DNA from 4 places in the Nocardia goodfellowii genome. Region 1 is predicted to be linked to each of the others. Evidence: riboswitches for the same ligand, from Rfam matches in the RefSeq annotation. Region 1 holds a riboswitch; each other region holds the start of a gene.

Region 1 (5,041 bases):
CGGTATTGCCTTTCGCGAGTACGTCACACGGACGCGGTCGGGGTGATCAGGAGGTGCGACTCGCCGGTCTCCGGGTGCGGGACGCGAATGGCGCGTACGCCGAACACGGTCTCGAGGACCTCGGGACGCAGCGCGGTCTCCGGCGCCGCGAGTGGGTGGGCGATGCCGTTGTGCAGCACCAGGATCCGATCGCAGTAACGATCGGCCAGCGACAGCTCGTGCAGGGCCATGATCACGGTACGGTTCAAAGTCCGTGTCAGCGCGAGCAATTCGAGCTGATGGGTGATGTCGAGATGATTGGTCGGCTCGTCGAGCAGGAGCACCGGGGTGTCCTGCACCAGTGCGCGAGCCAGCAGCACCCGTTGTCGTTCGCCGCCGGAGAGGCGATGCACCGGACGGTCGGCGAAACCGGCCAAATCGACTGCGGCCAAGGCTTCGTCGATAGCCTGCTGCTCTCGGGGAGACCCTGCCCCCCACGGTGGAAGATACGGCGTGCGGCCCAGCGCCACGACTTCACCCGCGCGCAGATCCGCGGGCGGGCGCTCGTCCTGGGCGACCATGGCGACGGTCTTCGCTCGCTGTCGTGGTGAAAGGTCATGCAGCGCGGTACCGCCCACGAGGACCCGGCCGTGCAGCGGCCGCTGCACCCCCGCGAGTACGCGCAGCAGCGTCGACTTGCCGCTGCCGTTCGGGCCGACGATGCCGACCACTTCCCCGGGTGCGATGTCGAACGCGACATCGGTGACGACGGGCCGTTTCCCCGCGGCACACGCCAATGCTTTCGCGGTCACACCGGCACCGTCGCGGATCGCCCGCGGTCCCGCGGTCGCGGGGCGTTCGCGGAAACCGAAGACGCGCTTCATGATTCCCCGAAGCTGTAGCGCCGGCGGCCCAGTAGGAGCAGGAAGGCCGGTGCGCCGATCAGTCCGGTCAGGACGCCGACCGGGATTTCGGTGGGGCGGCCGAGTGCGCGGGTAGCGGCGTCGGCGATCACCAAGAACAACGCGCCGCAGAGTGCGCTGGCGGGCAGCAGATCGCGGTGGCGAGGACCGACGACGAGACGGGCGGCGTGCGGAATGACGAGGCCGACGAAGCCGATACCGCCGGAGACCGCGACGAGTACGCCCACCAGGATGGCGAGCAGAACGAACAGGGCGATCCGCAACTGCTTGACCGGGACGCCGATGGAGGCCGCGGTGTCGGCGCCGAAGGTCAGGGCGTCCAGCCAGCCGCTGGCGATATAGAGCGTCAGGCCGCTGAGCGTGACGACGATCAGCGGCAGGGCGAGCTTGGTCCAGTCCGCGCCGGCGAGGCTGCCGAGCAGCCAGAACAGCACCGACTGCGCAGCGGCCGGATCCTTGCTACGAAAGATCAGATAGCTGCTGAACGCGGCGAACGCCGAGCCGAGAACAGTGCCGGTGAGGACCAGCCGCAGCGGCGTCAATCCGCCCTGCGCGACCGCGATGACGAAGACCATCGCCGCCGCGGCGAACGCGCCGACCAGGGCACCGGCCGACAGCGCCCAGATTCCGGCGCCCGCGAACAACCCGGACGTGATGACCGCAGCCGCGCCGACACCCGCCCCGGAGGACACCCCCAGCAGGTACGGGTCGGCCAGTGGGTTGCGGACCAGGGTTTGCATGGCCGCCCCGGCCAGCGCCAAGCCCGCGCCGACGATCGCGGCGAGCACGGTGCGCGGCACCCGGAGCTGCCACACGATGGTGTCCAGGCTGAGGTCGACCGCGGTGCCGCCGACCATGCGGTGCCGCAGCACGTCTACCACTGCCGAGACCGGAAGCGTCTCGGCGCCGAAGCCGGTGGCGATCACCATCGCGCACAGCAGCATTGCCGCGAGGGCCGGCAGGGCCACCGCGGTTCGAATACGGACCATCAGCGGTATGTCCGGGGCTGGAGCCGGGCTCGGCGTCTGCCGCCGGATCGCTGCGCGAGGCGTTTCTCATTAGGCAAGTCGCGGCCTTTCCAGAGTTCGTCCCGGCGAGGGAGGTCTGACTTTCGCCCGATGAGGACGATCACAGTGGCGCGACCGTTCCGGATTTGCACCGGATTCCCGCACCCGCCGGGAATGACGGTGAAACCTTACCGCTGGTCTGGTTCCCGGTCGGCGTCGGGTTTATCCCCGTTGACACCGGTAAGTCCGTTGGCGGACCACCCGTTTCCGAGACACAGTGGAGTGATGTCGCTGTTGGACGATCGACACCCGTCCACCGTCACCGACTACGACGACGCGCGACGCCGGGCCCGCTGGCGGGACACCCGTCTCGGCCACGACTGGACGACGCTGCGCCGCACCCGGCTGACGCTGGTCCGGCTCTGCGTCGTGCTCGTTGCCGTGCTGGTCGTGTTCGCCCAGTACTGGACTTTCGACATCGCACCGGAACGCGCCCGGCTGGCCCGAACCGAACCGGCGATCCTGCCCGTCGCCACCCCCGCCGACCAGCGCAACTGGGACTCCGTCGTCGTAGACCTGGTCGGACTCGGCAACCTGAACGCGAGCAACACCGCCGCCGCCCTGCCGTCGCTGAGCAGACTCGGCGTGGTGTGGGCGATCAAATACGACAACCGGGGCATCGACACCAAAGTCATCGCGGATCTGATCGTCCGCGCCGCGCTCATGTCCGGCCTGAAGAACGTGGTGCTGGTCGGACACAGCATGGGCGGGGTCATCGCACTGGAGGTCGCCCGGCACATCCACACCGGCAGCGACCGCCGCCTGGTCGGCGTGCTGCTGGACTGCACCCCCATGGATTTGAACGCGGTCCGCGAGGAGAGCCGGGGCCGCGGCGAGGACATGGTGCGCTGGATGGGCTGGCTACCCGGCGCGCGGGAAAGCCGCACGCTGCGCCTGATCGTCGAAATGTACGCTCGCCGCGGCGAATTCGTCGACCGCGGCCTGAACGGCGCACCGGGCATCCGGATGCCCGAACTACGCGAGGTGATCGAACGCGTCCTGCACGACAAAATCTTCTCCGAGGACGCCGCCAGCAACGGACTCATCGAATCGCAGTTCCTGACGATCGTCGCCGGCGGCGCCCTCAGAGACCTCGACGCCCTGTCCCGCCCTTTCGAGGGCAAGCCCCGACCGGCAATCGTGTACCTGCGCCCCCGCGACGCCGAACGCGACCGAGTCGTCGACGTCGAATATTCCCACCAGGTGCTGATCGAGCGGGCCGGCGGTGTAGACGGCACACTGCTGGTGGTGAACCCGCGAAACACCGGTCACGCCAACCCGATTCAGCGGCCGCGTGAATACAACCAGGTGATCACCGACCAGGTGCTGCCGTTTGTGCGGCGCTATCAAGAGCAGGCGCGAGAAGCCGATGGCGCGGCCGCCTTCCGCTGATCAGCGTGATTCGCCGCCCAGGGTGAACGGGATGTCGGGGTCGGGTGCCGGTGGTATTGCCGCACTGTCCGGCCTCGCCACCTCGTAGGCGGGTGGCCTCGGCGAACTGCGTGCCTGTTCCGCGTGGTCTCGGTGCTCCGGGTTCTCGTCTGCGGCCTGGCCGATGCGTAGCCGATCGTCGGGCTCGGGCGTCGACAGATCACCCACACCGGTGACGACTCGACTGTCGTTCCACATTGCCGCCCAGGTGGCGACGGTTTCCGCGCGGGTGCCGCCGACCAACTCGGCCAGCGACTTCCGGTCACCGTTCTCGGTGCGGAACCACTCCCGGCCGGTTTCGTCGGTCCCGTCGTAGGACGCTGTCCGGCCGTCGACTTCGAAACTGTTGCCGCCCAGATATTTCACCGTGTAGGCATGTGCGCCTACGCCGTGCTGGTCCACCGTCGTGCGCTGGTCGAGCACCCAGGCGATCGCCCCGGCTCTGCCCTTCCGCATCAGGCCGTCGACCAACTTCGCGTGGCCGCGATCGCCTGGCCCGCCGAACCCTTCCGGTCGCGCACCCCGCAGGAACTGTCGCACGACGCGCCATGGGAATCCCGCGGGATTCTGTGGCTGGATGGGTGGGACATAAATGTCGGCGTCCCGCTGATCCGCCTCGATCCGCCCCAGTGAATCGGATACACACGTGTTCACCGGTGCTGTTGACGGCGGTGTGAGCCCGGGGTATTGGATTCCTTCTCGCCGGCGCCCGGTGAACATCCCGAACAGCGACCAAGCCGAACGGAATCCGACGTTGTGGCGCCATACTCGGCCATCGTGCTGCCACGGCCGCCAGCGCGTCGATTCATCGAGTATCCAAGGCATCGGCTCGCGGCTCACGTCCCAGCTGTCGCCTCCGTTCAGTTCGGGACGGTTCTTGTCCCAGTCGAAACCGAGAGTCTTCCCGTTCCGGTTGGCGTCCTCCCAGGTGTTATCGGGTTTGGCGGCGAGATAGCCGGCTTCGTGCAGGAGATCTTCGAGCATCAGGATGTCCGCGCGTAGCGGCACGCCGTTCTCCAGGCGGTTGAGTGCGGCGACGAAATCCGGTACGGGATCCAGCCGCGCGCGCCGGTGCCGATCGGCGGCAAATCGGTATTCATTGCTGATCGCATGATCGAGAACTTGTTCGAGGGCTGCCCGCAGTTCGGCTTTCGGTCGGATAGCGCCCGCTGTGTCGCGCAACCAGGTGGAGCCGTCCGGACGCCGCGGCATGTGCGAACCGTCGTGGTCGCGCACCCATCGGTCGGTGGTTGTCGAGAAGATCCAGGTGCGCTTGTCGCCGCCGGAGTACCGATCCGGGTCGTCCACCGCGTGTTCCACAATGCGGTCGAGGACCGCGTCGCGATGCTGATCGATCCAGTTGTATTGCTCGACGGTCCACTCTTGCAGACGATTCCAGCGCTGCTGGAGCAGCTTCTGCTGTTCCCGCAGTGAATCGATATCGCTTTCCGGTGAAATGTTCGAGCGCTGATGCCGGTGGTTCCAGGATCGGCGATCGCGCGACTCGTGTCGCCCGGCCAACACATCGACGGAATCCTGGTCGCTGATCGGATCCTGTCCCTGGTGATGCAGCGGGTAGTGGTAGTCGACGAAACTACCGTCCGGTGTCTGGAACAGCAACGGATCGTCGTGCAAGGGTTG
Region 2 (5,041 bases), 6.2 Mb from region 1:
CGACTTCGCTTGCGGCACTCCGGATTTCCTACCGAGGCAGCACGTGATCGGCACCGCGCCGCGTGGCCGCTGGTACTCGAACAGCTCGATCGCCGTACCGGCCTCGCGGTCTGAGTACGGCGAGTAGGTTCTTTGCGACGGATCGAATAATTGTGAAAGGACCGTAATGCCAACACGTACCGCGCACACGGCTTGGACCGGTGGGTTGCAGGACGGCTCCGGACTGGTCGACCTGACCAGCTCCGGCGTCGGCAAGTTCGACGTGTCGTTCCCGAAGCGTTCGGCCGACGCCGCCGACGGCGCCACCAGCCCGGAGGAGCTCATCGCGGCCGCGCATTCGTCGTGCTTCGCGATGGCGCTCTCGGCGCAGATCGCCAACGCGGGCGGCACTCCGGAAAGCCTGGACGTGACCGCCGATGTCACCCTCGGCCCGGACCCGGCGGGTGGCTTCCGGATCAACGGCATCAAGCTGACGGTGCGCGGGCGGGTGTCCGGCCTGGACGCCGACGGGTTCGCCGCCGCCGCGGCCGCCGCCAAGGCCGGTTGCCCGGTGAGCAAGGCGCTGGCGGGCGTGGACCACATCTCGCTCGACGCGGCCCTCGCGTAATCGACTCTGCCGCTTGGCTCTTCGCGCACCGGGTGCCGGTGCGCGGGGAGCCGTGCGGTGGCGTCAGGCGCGGAAGTAGGGCCGCGCGGTGCGGTGGTACATCGCTGGGATCGCGACCAGCACCGCGGCCACATGGCCGGCACGGAAGATCGCGATACCGACGCCGCTCGCGGTGACGTCGTCGAACAGGGTGCCGAGGTCGTCGGCGGACAGCACCGCCCGGATCGGTTCGACGAGCAGCGATGCCAGGCCCAGGACGCCGATGCCGAAGGTCAGCGCGACGCGGGCCCAGCGGTCGCCGTGCGTCATCCGGATGGCCACGGCCAGCACCACCAGATAGATCGCCCCGCGCATGAGCAGCGCGGTCGCGATGTCGCCCAGCTCGGCGCCGGAGCTCTCCAGCAGCAATGCGGCCTGGGCGATCGCCTCGGCGACTCCCGCGAGCAGGGCGACGACGAGCGCGCTGAACGCCAGCGACACCGAGCGCGGGGCCCGCGCCGGTTCCCGGATCGGTGCGAGCGAAAGGCGTTCGGGCCACACGGTAAAGGCAGTGCCGGTCATGAAACCGACACTGCCCTCGAAATCCCGGACGGAAATCAACCCGCGGTAGCGGCCCCGTCTCGTACGGGAGAGCTAGTGCGCGTGGCGAACTCGGTCAGGGCCGCGAAAGCCAGGCCGAGGCAGGCCCACAGCGTCGCCGAGACCGCGAGCGAGGACACCCGGAACTCCCAGAGCAGACCGGCCGGGAAATCGGCCTTCACCTCGTCGATGCCCGGCAGCGCGAGGTATCCGGCCGTGACGATCGCGACGAACGCGGCCACCGCGCCGATCAACCGGAAGCTGCCCGGCTGCGCGTGCAGCAGCCGGTGGACGAAGACGCCCGCGCCCACCGCGACCAGCCCGAGGACCACCGCGGCCACCCACAGCCAGGTGCGGTCGCCGATGGTCTCCGGGTCACCCACCGCGGGCGGATTGGCGGGATATTTGAAGAACGGCACCGCGACGATCGCGGCCCAGCCGCCCAGCGCCAGAGCGAGCGCGAAGGCCGGGCCGGGCATCGTGGTGTGGCGGCGTCCGACATGCGCGACCGCGGCGAAGATCGCGCCGAGCGCCAGTCCGGCCAGTCCGAGTGCCAGGAACTGACCGGCCCGCTGGCCGGTGCGGCTCACCAGCGGCTCTTCCTCGACGCCGTGCGCATGACCCCCGGCGGCTTCCTCGATGGCAATGGCCGCTTCGATTTTCGGCTCGCCGACGAAGTAGCCGACCGTGGCCGCCAGCAAGCCGGCGATCAACCCGGCCAGAAGGCCACGCAGAAGCAGGGTTTTCAGAGTGCCGGCGAGGGGGCCGGCAGCCTGCGGAGTGGACGAATTCAGTGGCACGGAAGCCCCAGCAGATGCCGTCCGTCGTGCATCAACTCATGCAGGAACATCCCGCTGCGCGAGATGGCGCCCTGATCGAAGCCGACCAGGTACAGCGTGAGCAGTGCGAGCAGAACGACACCCACCGTGACGAGCACGGTCGCCGGCGAATCGGAAGTCCGGGTGGGGATATGCGCGATGGCCATGAGTTCCTCCTTGGGATACGCGTCCCGTCGAGTAGTCCGTGCGATGGGTGCCGGTGTCTGGCTTTCCCGGCACCTGGACAACCCGGTGCATGGATCACAGTGGCGCGACCGCTCCGGCTTCACACCGGATTACCGCATCACCCTCGCGTCTGTCCTTCGAACTGTGACAGGCTCCGGCCGCTGCCGTCAACAGGGCGTATCGGGCACAGCAGAACGCCCGGCGAGCCGTGGCGTGCCGGGCGACCCGTGCGAGCGGATCAGGATTTGGGGGAGACGTCCATGACGACTTCGAACTCGAGCAGCGACGCTCCGGTCGACACCGGCTTCTTGTCGCCGCTGCCCGCGTGCGCGGCGCGGGCCGGGCCGTCCCGCCACGCCGCGAAGGATTCTTCCGAATCCCACTGGGTGACAACGAAGTACCGGTTGTCCCCGGCGACGGGACGCAGCAGCTGGAAGCCGAGGAACCCGGGCGAACCCTCCACCGCGTGCGCACGGTGGGCGAACCGCTTCTCCAATTCCGGGCCCGCGCCCTCCGGAACCTCGATCGCATTGATCTTCACAACAGCCATGGGCCGAGTCTAGGCGGGGTCGGGGAGAGCGCGCCGCCGCGCTCCGATGGGGCAGAATCTGGCTGGTGTTGTTCGATGAGGGCGGGGCCGGGGTGCCGATCCTGCTGCTGCATGGGTTGATGGGTAGCGCTCGCACCTGGGGTGATCACCTGGACTGGCTGCGCGGGTACGGGCATGTCTACACCTTCGACGCGGCCGGCCACGGGCGGCCCGCACCGGAGGAGCTGACCACCGAGGCGTTCGTCACCGACCTGACCGCGGCCACCGCGAGCATCGCCGAACCGATGGTGGTGATCGGGCATTCGATGGGCGGCCTGCACGGCTGGGTGTTCGCGGCGCGGCACCCGGAGCGCGTGCGCGCCTTGGTGGTCGAGGACATCGCCCCTGACTTCCGGGGCCGTACCGCCGCGCACTGGGCCGCCATGATCGAGGCCTGGCCGCAGCCGTTCCCGGACGCGGACGCGGTGCTGGAGTTCTTCGGCCCGGTGGCGGGCCGCTACTTCCTGAACTCCTTCGAGCACGGCCCCGACGGCTACCGATTACACGGCGCGGTCAGCACCTTCCGCGATATCTCCGAGGAATGGGGCAGCCGCGACTTCTGGGCGGAGTGGCGGGCGGTGCGCGCACCGATCCTGCTGCTGGAGGGCGAATTCAGCATCACGCCGCCGGGCCAGATGCGGGAGATGGCCGCCGTCAACGCCAATGCCGCCCACGCGCTGATTCCCGAGGCCGGGCATCTGGTGCACGACGACCAGCCCGAGGCCTACCGCGCCGAAGTCGAGAACTTCCTCCGCCGCGTCCTCTAACCGGCCGGGCTGCCCTCGCCCGCCAGCGCGAACAGTCCGTCCGCGGTCTGCTCGATCAGCCCGTCGACCAGCAGCGAATCCAGCGCGCGAGCACGCTGACCCGGATCCCGGGTCCACGCCAGATCCAAGCGCACCCGCTCCACCGGCCCGCTCGCGTCCCGCAGCACGTCCAGCAGCCGGCCGCGGGCCTGCCGGTCGGTGCCCTCGTACTTCTGCACCCGGCGGACGATGTCGGACGCCGGCCGCCCGGCCTCGACCCAGGCGCAGCGCGGCAACGGACACCCCGAGCACTCCGGACCGCGCGCCGTGCACACCGTCGCCCCGAGCTCCATCAGCGCGGCGGAGAACTTCGCGGCGCGGTCGATCTCCACCGGCAGCAGCGCTTCGGTCTCCGGCAGATCGCGCGCGGACGGGTTACCCGCCTCCGCCCGGCCGTGTACCGCCCGCGCCACCACTCGACGAACATTGGTGTCCACTACCGGAACTCGCTGCCCATAGGCGAAACAGGCCACCGCACGGGCGGTGTACGCGCCGATACCCGGCAGCCCGAGCAGGACATCCACCTCGGCGGGCACCTCGTCGCCGTGCTCGGTGGCGAGCACCCGCGCGCACTCGTGCAGCCGCAGCGCCCGCCGCGGATAGCCCAGTTTCCCCCAGGCCCGCAGCACCTCCGCCTGCGACGAGGCCGCCATCGCCGACGGCACCGGCCACCGGGCCACCCATTCCAGCCAGATCGGCTGCACCCGCACCACCGGCGTCTGCTGCAGCATGATCTCGCTCATCAAGATCTGCCAGGCCGTGACCCCCGGCCGTCGCCACGGAAGGTCGCGCGCGGTATCGGAATACCAGTCCAGCAGAACCTCGACGTCTATCACTTCACCATCCCTGCCACACCGCGGCGAGTCGATATTTGCCGTGCCGTAACGCGCCGGACTCGCTGGTAACCCATTCCCTTGTGCACAATGAACGGTATGCCTGATTCCAACCCGATCAGTGCCTGGAAGTCCCTGCGCGAAGGCAACGAGCGTTTCGTAAGTGGAACGCTGTTGCATCCTAGCCAAGGGGCTGCCGACCGGGCGAAACTTGTCGACGGCCAGCATCCCTCCGCGATCCTGTTCGGCTGCGGTGATTCCCGTGTCGCCGCCGAGCTGATCTTCGACCAGGGCCTGGGCGACATGTTCGTGGTGCGCACGGCCGGCCACGTGGTGGACAGCTCGGTGCTCGGCTCGATCGAGTACGGCGTGCAGGTGCTGAACGTGCCGCTGATCGTGGTGCTCGGCCACGACAGCTGCGGTGCGGTGAAGGCGACCATCGACGCCCTCGACGGTGGCGCGGTGCCCGGCGGATTCATTCGCAGCGTGGTCGAGAAGGTCACGCCGTCGATCCTGATCGGCCGCCGGGAGGGCCTGGCCACGGTCGACGAACTGGAAGCCCGGCACGTGGAGGAAACCGCGCGCCTGCTGTCGCAGCGCTCCATGATCATTTCCAACCGGGT
Region 3 (5,041 bases), 3.8 Mb from region 1:
GGCCTGTACCAGGCAGCCCTCGATCGCCCCGACGATCACCACGGCGTGCTCGGCGCCGATCCCCGGCCGCAGCGCACCCTCGGCGGCCGCCTCGGCCAGCAAACCCGCTATCGCGCCCCGATATTCGCGATACATCGCGGCCATGTCGATGGGCGGATTCGATGCCCACACGTCCAGCAGCACCCGCGCGTGGTCCGGATGCGCGGCCAGCATCTCGATGGCCGCCCGGACCAGCCGGGTCAGCCGCTCCAGCGGCGCACCGCCCCCCAGCTCCGCCAATACGCGCGCCGACTTCGTGGCGTAACTTTCGAAAACCCCAGACAGCAACGCACTCCGGCTGTCGAAATACAGATATACGCTGCCTTTGGCGATCCCCGCCTGCACCGCCACATCCTCGATACGCGAGGCCGCAAACCCCTTGCGCGCGAACACCTTCACCGCGGCATCGAGAATCTCCTCGCGCCGCGCGACCTTATCGACAATCTTCGGCATGCCCTCAATTATGAATGACCGGTCAGTCATAAACAAGCCCGACTCAGCGCCCTGGCTCGCCTGGAGCCGCCGAATCGAGGCGGCAGGCATGGATACCGAGCTGGTGCCGACCGGCCGCAGGCGAACCTGCGGCCGGTCCTTCGTCTAGCGAACCGCGTGTGCGGCAGCCACCATGTTGCGCAGCGAGGCTTCCACTTCGACCGCGCCGCGGGTCTTCAACCCGCAGTCGGGATTCACCCAGAGGCGTTCAGCGGGAACGGCTTTCAGCGCGGATCGCAAAGCGGCGGTGATTTCGTCCACGCTCGGTACCCGGGGGGAGTGGATGTCGTAGACGCCCGGGCCGACGCCGAGGTCGAAGCCTGCGGCGTTGAGGTCGTCGAGCACCTCCATGTGGGAGCGTGCCGCCTCGATCGATGTTACGTCGGCGTCCAATCCCGCGATGGCGTCGATGACCTCACCGAATTCCGAATAGCAGAGGTGCGTGTGGATTTGGGTGGTGTCCGCGACGCCCGAGGTGGCGAGCCGGAAGGCCCGCACCGACCAATCCAGATAGCCGGGCTGGTCGGCGGTACGCAGTGGAAGCAGCTCGCGCAGTGCGGGTTCGTCGACCTGGATGATGCGGATGCCCGCTGCCTCGAGGTCGACCGTTTCGTCGCGGATCGCCAGTGCCACCTGGGCGGCGGAGTCGGCGAGCGGCTGGTCGTCGCGCACGAACGACCAGGCGAGAATGGTCACCGGACCGGTGAGCATGCCCTTGACCGGCTTGTCGGTGAGCGATTGCGCGTAGCTGATCCAGTCGACGGTCATCGGTGCCCGCCGCGACACATCGCCGTACAGGATCGGCGGCCGCACGCAGCGGGTGCCGTAGGACTGCACCCAGCCCGATTCGGTGGTGGCGAACCCGTCGAGTTGTTCGGCGAAGTACTGCACCATGTCGTTGCGTTCGGGCTCGCCGTGCACCAGCACGTCCAGGCCCAGTTTCTCCTGGAGCGCGATCACCTCCGCGATCTCGGCGCGCATCCGCCGGACGTATTCGGCCTGATCGATCTCGCCTTTGCGCAGGGCCGCGCGGGCCAGCCGGATCGCCGAGGTCTGGGGATAGGACCCGATCGTGGTGGTCGGCAGGACGGGCAAGTGCAGGTGCTCGGCCTGGCCGGCGCGGCGTTCGGCGGCGGGTGTGCGCCGGTCGGCGTCCGCGCCGAGCGCACCCAGGCGGGCCTGCACCTGCGGGTCGGCTAGCCGCGGGTCGTTCCGGCGCGAGTCCAGAGCGGCACGGACCGTGGCCAATTCGGCGGCTACCGACTCCGGGCCCGACCGCAGCGCGGTGGCCAGCAGCCGCACCTCGGCGATCTTCTCGGCACCGAAGGCCAGCCAGGATCGCAGCTGGTCGTCCAGCCCGGTTTCGGCCGCCAGCGTGTAGGGGACATGCAGGAGTGAGCAGGAGGTCGAAACCGCCACCGCCGACGCGCGCACGCCACTCACTGTGGCCAGCGCCTGATCGAGGTCGGTGCGCCACACATTGCGGCCGTCGACCACACCGGCCACCAGCAGCTTGTTGTCCACCGCGGGAACATCGGCCGCCGCCATCGCGGTGAAATCGACGGCGACGCCCTCGATTCCGGTTTCCAGCAGAGCGTCCAGCGTCGAGCCGGGTCGACCGAAATAGGTGGCGACCAGGATCGCCGGACGCTCGGACTCGGCCGACAGTTCGGCGTAAGTGCTTCGCACCAGCTCGATTTCGGCGGCGCTGAGATCGGTGACCAGCACCGGTTCGTCGATCTGCGTCCACTGCGCCCCGGCCGCGGCCAACTGCCGCAACAACTCCCGGTACAGCGGCACCAGTTCATCGAGACGGTTCAGTGCCGCGCCGCCGGTCGCTTTCGCCAGTTTCAGGAACGTGATCGGCCCGATCACCACCGGACGAGCGGGGACGCCGAGCGCGATCGCCTCGGCCAGTTCCGCCAGCAGCTTGTCGGCGTGCAGCGAAAAGACTGTGTCCGCACCGATTTCGGGCACCAGGTAGTGGTAATTGGTGTCGAACCACTTGGTCATCTCGAGCGGTTCGATGGTGTCGGTGCCGCGCGCCGCGGCGAAATAGCGATCCAGCGGGTCCTCGATCCCGGCCACCCGCGGCGGCAGCGCGCCGAGCAACACGGCGGTATCGAGCATCTGGTCGTAGTAGGAGAAGGTGCCGACCGGCACCGAATCGATTCCGGCGGCGGCCAATTCGTCGTATTGCCGGCGACGTAGCGCGGCGGCGACGTCGTGCAGCCCGGCCGCGTCCAGCCGCCCGGCCCAGTAGGACTCGGTGGCTCGCTTGAGTTCCCGACGAGGTCCGACTCGCGGGAGCCCGAGAACCGTTGCGGTGAACGGAGAAGAAGTAACAGTCACGATGTTCTCCAGTGCTGTGTGGGTCGTGAACCATCGCCGTTCGGGCGGGCAGCACCGAGCGGACACTTCGGCAACCGCGAAGAACGGAGCCCGAAACGTCAGCACTGGTGGTCCGCGCGCCCATTCCACGAGGCGGTGGCCGCCGGATACGGCGTATCCGGCACAGCTGGCAGGTCTTCGGACTTGCGGGCACGGGCCTTCTGGCCGACCCCCGGGCGGGGGCTCACCTACTGGCCGTCGCTTCCCAGACCAACCCGACTCCGCTGACGACCCCACCAGGGTGGCGGTCGGGCGACGGGCCGGTCCAGTGCTCGATGACGGCGGTCGTTCCTGCATACCGCTGCGGGACAGTCCCGGATTCTCACCGGGTTCCCTCTCGATCCCCGATTCAGCGGAGGGATCTCGACTCCGATGCGTGACGTCGGGGCTCCAACTCGTCGCGCACCGGAGAAACCAGCTGCGTTGTCCAGCATAAGCCGAGCCGCGAATATTCCGCGCGATCTCGAGGATGTCGCTGTGCCGCGCGTCCATCGTTCCCGCGCACCGCCGCCCAGGTCGGACGGTGAGATGTGACGCCGCGATTTCCACAACTTCGCAACCCTGCTAGGCCCGGTTGTGAAGATGACCGCGAAGCCCGCATCCGTGTCGGAGCTGTGCTCTGCGCCAGGTACCTTGGGTCAATGTTCTCGAAAGTCTTGGTTGCCAATCGCGGCGAAATCGCCATCCGCGCCTTCCGCGCGGCCTACGAACTGGGCATCGGGACGGTCGCCGTCTTTCCCTACGAGGACCGCAACTCGGTCCATCGTCTGAAGGCCGCCGAGTCCTACCAGATCGGCGAGCAGGGGCACCCGGTGCGGGCGTACCTGTCCATCGACGCGATCATCGACGCGGCCAAGTCCGCCGGCGCGGACGCGATCTATCCGGGCTACGGCTTCCTCTCCGAGAACCCCGACCTGGCGGCGGCGTGTGCCCGGGAAGGCATCACCTTCATCGGCCCGTCGGCCGAGGTGCTGGAGATGGCGGGCAACAAGGCCACGGCCATCGAGGCCGCCAGAGCCGCCGGGCTGCCGGTGCTGAAGTCCAGCGCGCCTTCGGCCGATATCGACGAACTGCTGGCCGCCGCGCGGCAACTGGAATACCCGATCTTCGTGAAGGCCGTCGCGGGCGGCGGCGGGCGCGGTATGCGCCGCGTCGCCGAACCCGAGCAGCTGCGCGAATCGATCGAGGCCGCGTCCCGCGAGGCCGAGTCGGCCTTCGGTGACCCGACCGTGTTTCTCGAGCAGGCCGTGGTCAATCCGCGCCACATCGAGGTGCAGATCCTGGCCGACCAGCACGGCAATGTGATGCATCTGTTCGAGCGCGACTGCTCGGTGCAGCGCCGCCACCAGAAGGTCATCGAACTCGCGCCCGCGCCCAACCTGGACCCGGCGCTGCGCGAACGCATCTGCAACGACGCCGTGGCCTTCGCGCGGCAGATCGGCTACAGCAACGCGGGCACCGTGGAGTTCCTGCTCGACGAGCGCGGCAACCACGTCTTCATCGAGATGAACCCGCGCATCCAGGTCGAGCACACGGTGACCGAGGAGATCACCGATGTCGATCTGGTGCAGTCACAGCTGCGCATCGCCGCCGGGGAGAGCCTGGAAGACCTTGGCCTGAGCCAGGATTCGGTATCCATCCGGGGCACGGCGTTGCAGTGCCGGATCACCACCGAAGACCCGGCCAACGGGTTCCGCCCCGACACCGGCCGCATCACCGCGTACCGCACTCCGGGCGGCGCGGGCATCCGCCTGGACGGCGGGGCGAACCTGGGCGCGGAGATCGGCGCCTACTTCGACTCGATGCTGGTGAAGCTGACCTGCCGCGGTCGCGACCTGCCCGCCGCGGCCGCCAGAGCCAGGCGCGCCCTCGCCGAGTTCCGGATCCGCGGCGTCACGACCAACATCCCGTTCCTGCTCGCGGTGCTCGACGATGCCGACTTCAACGCCGGCCGGGTCACCACCTCGTTCATCGACGAGCGTCCGCAGCTGTTGACGTCGCGCGGCTCGGCCGACCGCGGCACCAAGATCCTCAACTATCTGGCCGACATCACCGTCAACAAGCCGCACGGGGAACGCCGCAGCGCCGTCTACCCGCACGACAAACTGCCCGCCATCGA
Region 4 (5,041 bases), 4.1 Mb from region 1:
CGGATAGGAGAACAGCGTCTCCACCACGGCCACGCCGCCGATCAACCCGACGACCGATCCCGCCAGCGGATGGATGGACGCCGACACGGCATTGGGCGCGACATGCCGCAGCATCAGGCGCAGACCACCGATCCCGTTGAGCCGCAGCGTTTTTATGTACGGACTCGCCAGCACCTCGGCCGTCTGCGCCCGCACCATCCGGACCGGGTGCGGCAGCAACCCGATCAGCAGACAGGTCACCGGCAGGACCAGGATTTCCGGGCGACTCCACACGCTCGCACCCGTCGGCAGCAAGGAGACGGCGGGCAGCAGACCCAGCGACAGCGAGACCGTCGCCACCAGCAGGACACCGATGACGAAGGGCGGCACCGATTCCGCCGCGAGCGCACCCACGCTGATCAGCCGGTCCGTGCGTGACCCCGTCCGAGCGCCGGCCACCAGTCCCAGCGCGAGCGCCGCCGGAATGAGCAACGCGGCCGTGCTCACGGCGAGCACAGCGCTATTCGCGGCGCGCCCGAGCAACACCTCGCTGACCGGGCGGCCCGAGATCAGCGAATTCCCGAAATCGCCGTGCGCGAAGCCGATCAGCCAGTCCGCGAACCGCACCGGTGCGGGCCGGTCCAGCCCGAGCTGAGCGCGCAGCGCGGCCAGCTGCTCCGGCGTGGGGTCACCCGCACCGGACCGCGACAGCAGCACGGTCGCCGCGTCCGAATCCAACGTCTCGAACAGCAGGAAGACAATCAGCGCGACGGCGAACAGCACGCCGGCCCCGGCCCCGGCGCGCCGTATGACGTAGATGATCACGACCGGCGGGTCACTGCTCGGCCAGCCAGGTGGTCGCGTAGTTCGCCCAGTCGTCGGTGCCGGGCACGCCGTTGCGTACCCCGCCCACGCGATTCTTCGCCGCATCCGGTCGTTTGGCGAAGCTGTGCAGGATGTATCCGCCCTCCTGCCAAAGTTCTTCCTGGAGTTGCCGATATAGCTCGGCGCGGCGGCGCGGATCCATGGCGGCGCGAGCCTGGGCGAAGGTGGCGTCCCAACCCGGCCGCCGCCAGCCGGTGCCGTTGCTGGGCGAGGCGCTGGTCATGGTCTGGCCGTAGAAGTAGTCGAGGCTGTAATTCCACCAGCCGATATGGGTCAGCGGCGCCTTGCCGCTGACCTGGGAGAAATAGGTGTCGGCGGGCACCGATTCCAGCTCGATCGTGATCCCCGCGGGCTTGGCGTGCTCCGCGAACAGCGTCGCCGCCTCGAGCATGCCCGGCATACCGTCGGCGGTGGGCAGCGTCACCGTCAGGTTCTCCCGCCCCGCCTCCCGCAGCAATTCGCGGGCGCGGCGCGGATCGTAGGACCGCTGCGGCAGGCTGTCGTGATAGAACGGCGCGCCCTTGCCGTAGACGTCGTTGCCGAGCTCGGCGTAGCCGTAGTACACCGAATCCACCATGGCCTGGCGGTCCACCGCCAGCCGCATCGCCTGACGCACCCGCGGATCGTCGAAAGGCGCTGTGTCCACCCGCATCTGGAACGCGCCCATCAGACCGGCCGGCGGTACCACCACCGTGGTGTCCGGATCACTCGACAACGTCCGCGCCTGCAGGTACGAAATCTCGTGCGCCACATCCGCTTCCCCGGACAGGAAGGCGTTCATCCGCGCTTCGGTCTCGGCGATCTGGATGATCTCGACCTCGTCGAGCAACACCGGTCCGTCCCAGTATCGCTCGTTGCGCCGCAACAGCGTTCGGTCGCCCGGCGACCAGCGGGCCAGCGCGAAGGGACCGGTGCCGACAGGCAGCGCCGACCCGTCGATGACCCCGGTCCCCTCCTTGACGATGTAGCAGTACCACCCCGCCAGCACCGAACCGAAGTCCGCCAGCGGCGATTTCATCGCCACCACGACGCCCAGTTCACCGTCTGCGCGCGTGCGGGACATGTCGACGACGGAGAGATCGCCGGAGGAGTTCTTGGCCGGATCGAGCATCCGCTCGAAGCTCCACAGCACATCCCGTGCGGTGAGCGGGCTGCCGTCACTGAACACCACACCCGGGCGCAGATTGATGCGCCATAGACTGCCGTCGGCATTGGGTTCCAGCGACTGCGCCAGGCGGTAGCGCAAGGTCAGGTCGTTGTTGTAGGCGACCAGCTTGTCCCAGACGTTCTTGGACACCGCACCGCCCGCCGAACTCCCGGCCTGGTGCGGGTCCAGGACATCCGCGCTCGCCGACCGTCCGGCGATCACCGAACGCAGGCGTCCACCCGGACGCGGTGGTCCCAGCGGCGCACCGGCCGAACCGGTTTCGGAACCGCAGCTCGTCGTCATCGTGCCCAGCACGACAGCACCGACGGCTCCCGCACTGCCCAGCAGGAACTTCCGGCGGCCGAGTCCGGGCCGATCCGTTGTGTAGTTGTTCATCGCCATCCTCGTGGGTGTGATCCCGATACCTCGGGCGCAGGTATCCTGGCTCCCGGATCGACACACCTCCGCCGGCCTTCCAACCTGGGCAGGTCGTGACCATGAATCGGCGGATTGCTCCCCGGTGACAGTTGCGGGACAGCCCCGGATTCGCACCGGTGTTCCCTACGCCGGGTACCGACCCTACAGTGACCCGCGCCGCGGACCGGCACTGCCGACCGGGTCGACCCCCACAGGTGGTGCCGGGCCTCTGGTTAGCCGAGCCGGCAGCGCTCGAGCTCCAATTCCGGCACCCGGTCGATGCGATACCGGGCGTAGTCCCACGACCGGAAGACATTGCGCCGGAAGCGTTCGGCGGTGAGCGGTGCGCGGGCGGAGGCCAGTAGTTCCTGGGTTTCGGGACAGCGGATGGCGGTTCGGATCCGGGTTACCCAGTCCTCGCCGAGGAACCAGGGCATCCGGGGATGCCGGTCCACCATGCCCGCGTCCACCAGCGCCCAATCCGCGTCGAGGTTCTTGTCGTGTCCGATGCGGGCCTCCGGGAACCGGAAGGTATGGGCGGCAAGGGGATACGCCAGACCCATCGGATCGAGGACCCGGACATCCAACGGCGTATTCATGCTGATCATGCCGAGGTTGACATAGAACACCGTGTGCCCGGCGGGCTGCGGCGGCGGGACGAGGTGCCAAGCGGTGAAGGACGGCGAATTGATGAGCAGACCGCCGTTCGGACTGTCGGCCACCGCACGGAGCATGGGGCGAAGCCGCGGATAGCCCAGATAGTCCTCGGCCCGAATCGGATGCGCACGACCGGTGGTCTGGATGTAGTAGAGCCGCTCGTCCGCGATGCCGGCGGCACTGATCCTGCTGCCGGACGTGATGGCGGTGGCATCGGCCGCGAGCAGCGCCCAGCCCACGGTTCCGGCGACCAACGCCCTGAGCACCAGACGGCGCGTACCCGGTGCACTCAGTGGCAACACCATGACGGGCAACAGCAAGCAGAACAGCTGCGGCAGCAGCATGCGGCCGTGCATGAAATCACCACCGACGCGGATCTCGTACCCGATCAGCATGGCACCGCTGCCGAGCATGAGGACGACGACCGCGGCCGGGGACCGCGATCTCAGGCGGAACCGGCGCACGCGCTCTCGCAGCGCCGGTTTCGCGCCTCCGGAAATCCGGGCGGAGCCGTCGTTCCGCCGGGACCACACCGTCAGCACTGCCGCCACACCCAGCGCCAGCAGCGGCATCCAAAGCCGATACGGCTCAACGAAATTCCACAGGTAGCCGAACCCCTGCCGCCACTTCGCCGCGCTCGCGTCTTTGGCAACCGCCGTATTCGGGTACGGCAGCCCGTAATAGCCCATACGCCAAATCTGATAGGCCACCGGTAACAGGCCGGACACCAGTACCGCGATCCCACGAACCAGCCAGGGGCGCAGCCTGTTTCCGGGCAACGGGGCACACAGGAGAATCAGCAGCGCCGACGCACCGACCAACGTCAACTCCGGTCGGATCAGCGGAGCCAGCCCAGCCCAGAACGCGACGCCGAAAAACCCTGCCAGGCCGACCCTCTCGGTCCGGCTCCAGCGAATCAACCACCACCACAGCACAGCCAGCCAGCAGATGACCAGGCTCGACTCCAGCCCCGAGGTGGCGTAGTCGCGCGCCGGTGGCAGCGCGATATAGACCAAAGCGCCGACCGGACACAGCAATCGGCCCCCGACACCCCACAACCGGGCCGCACCCAGCATCGCGAAGACGATGGCCGACACCGATAGCGCCAGCGCGATCCCCAGCACCACGTATTCGAGCCGCGCGTGCGTCAGCCAGCCGAAGAACCAGATGAGATAGGTCCACGCGGCACTCGTATTGACTTCCACCCGCTCGCCCACGTTGAAGACCGGCCCATTGCCTGCCAGCAGATTCCGCACCGTACGCAGCACGGTCAGACCGTCGTCGGCGATCCAGCGCCGGTTCCAACCTCCCACGGCGAAAAGCACTGCTGTGACCACGATTCCGCCGGCGAAAGCCAGACGACCGGCCCGCTGCGCCACGGGCACACCCGCGACCCCTTCGGGCTCCACCACATCGCGCGTAATGATCAGAGTCAGCGGAATCCCCCCAAATTTGGTACGGGCGAACCGTACCGCGCCTGCCGACGAGAGCTCAAAACCACAGTCTTGGGGTCAGTGCACGCACAACGCCCCGGCCGTCCGCGTTTCGCTCTGCATCGAAGGCCATATCAGCCGCGTCGCATAGCCGTAGTTGTGCCGCTTATCCGTGCGGACGCTCGGCTCCGGCCGGTCCTGGCACACGCCACGCTTCCGGTCCCCGTTCAGACCGTCAGCGCCCACCCACATTAGCTGCTCAAATGTGATTTGCTGCACGATAGCTATCGTGACCGATTTGTTGTCGAAAATCCCGCCACCGCGCTTAGCCTGGATTGCGGGCAGCGAGCAGAACCGGCACTTCCACCGTGGCTCCGGTCGAACGAAATCCGCTGCCGTGCAGCGAAACTCGGAGGATAGGAGTTCATATGACGGTCTCGACCGCTCTACATCGACCATCCGACGCCGCTAACCCTCCGGTCGCCGTCGAATGTGACGACTACGAGCACCTCGAGCCCGCCTT

The links. A riboswitch is a leader RNA that binds a small molecule or an ion and turns the genes downstream of it on or off. The one in region 1 is predicted to bind cobalamin.
Region 2: another riboswitch for cobalamin. It lies ahead of BJ987_RS03525 (CbtB domain-containing protein); the one in region 1 lies ahead of BJ987_RS32655 (FecCD family ABC transporter permease).
Region 3: another riboswitch for cobalamin. It lies ahead of metE (5-methyltetrahydropteroyltriglutamate--homocysteine S-methyltransferase); the one in region 1 lies ahead of BJ987_RS32655 (FecCD family ABC transporter permease).
Region 4: another riboswitch for cobalamin. It lies ahead of BJ987_RS13035 (ABC transporter substrate-binding protein); the one in region 1 lies ahead of BJ987_RS32655 (FecCD family ABC transporter permease).

What each region holds. Positions count from the first base shown of each region.
Region 1 covers NZ_JAGGMR010000001.1:7,035,257-7,040,297, reverse strand. The annotation lists gene BJ987_RS32660 (ABC transporter ATP-binding protein) at 24-863, opposite strand; gene BJ987_RS32655 (FecCD family ABC transporter permease) at 860-1,891, opposite strand; adenosylcobalamin (AdoCbl) riboswitch at 1,967-2,096, opposite strand; gene BJ987_RS32650 (alpha/beta fold hydrolase) at 2,195-3,361, shown strand; gene BJ987_RS32645 (WXG100-like domain-containing protein) at 3,362-5,041, opposite strand, start outside.
Region 2 covers NZ_JAGGMR010000001.1:860,484-865,524, reverse strand. The annotation lists gene BJ987_RS03545 (SRPBCC family protein) at 1-114, shown strand, start outside; gene BJ987_RS03540 (OsmC family peroxiredoxin) at 167-607, shown strand; gene BJ987_RS03535 (hypothetical protein) at 671-1,168, opposite strand; gene BJ987_RS03530 (CbtA family protein) at 1,204-1,986, opposite strand; gene BJ987_RS03525 (CbtB domain-containing protein) at 1,977-2,171, opposite strand; cobalamin riboswitch at 2,203-2,358, opposite strand; gene BJ987_RS03520 (antibiotic biosynthesis monooxygenase family protein) at 2,429-2,740, opposite strand; gene BJ987_RS03515 (alpha/beta fold hydrolase) at 2,806-3,546, shown strand; gene BJ987_RS03510 (HhH-GPD family protein) at 3,543-4,421, opposite strand; gene BJ987_RS03505 (carbonic anhydrase) at 4,518-5,041, shown strand, end outside.
Region 3 covers NZ_JAGGMR010000001.1:3,230,094-3,235,134, forward strand. The annotation lists gene BJ987_RS14565 (TetR/AcrR family transcriptional regulator) at 1-492, opposite strand, end outside; gene metE (5-methyltetrahydropteroyltriglutamate--homocysteine S-methyltransferase) at 637-2,886, opposite strand; cobalamin riboswitch at 3,035-3,305, opposite strand; gene BJ987_RS14575 (pyruvate carboxylase) at 3,564-5,041, shown strand, end outside.
Region 4 covers NZ_JAGGMR010000001.1:2,919,631-2,924,671, reverse strand. The annotation lists gene BJ987_RS13040 (ABC transporter permease) at 1-804, opposite strand, end outside; gene BJ987_RS13035 (ABC transporter substrate-binding protein) at 815-2,407, opposite strand; cobalamin riboswitch at 2,446-2,574, opposite strand; gene BJ987_RS13030 (arabinofuranosyltransferase AftB family protein) at 2,662-4,497, opposite strand; gene BJ987_RS13025 (SigB/SigF/SigG family RNA polymerase sigma factor) at 4,947-5,041, shown strand, end outside.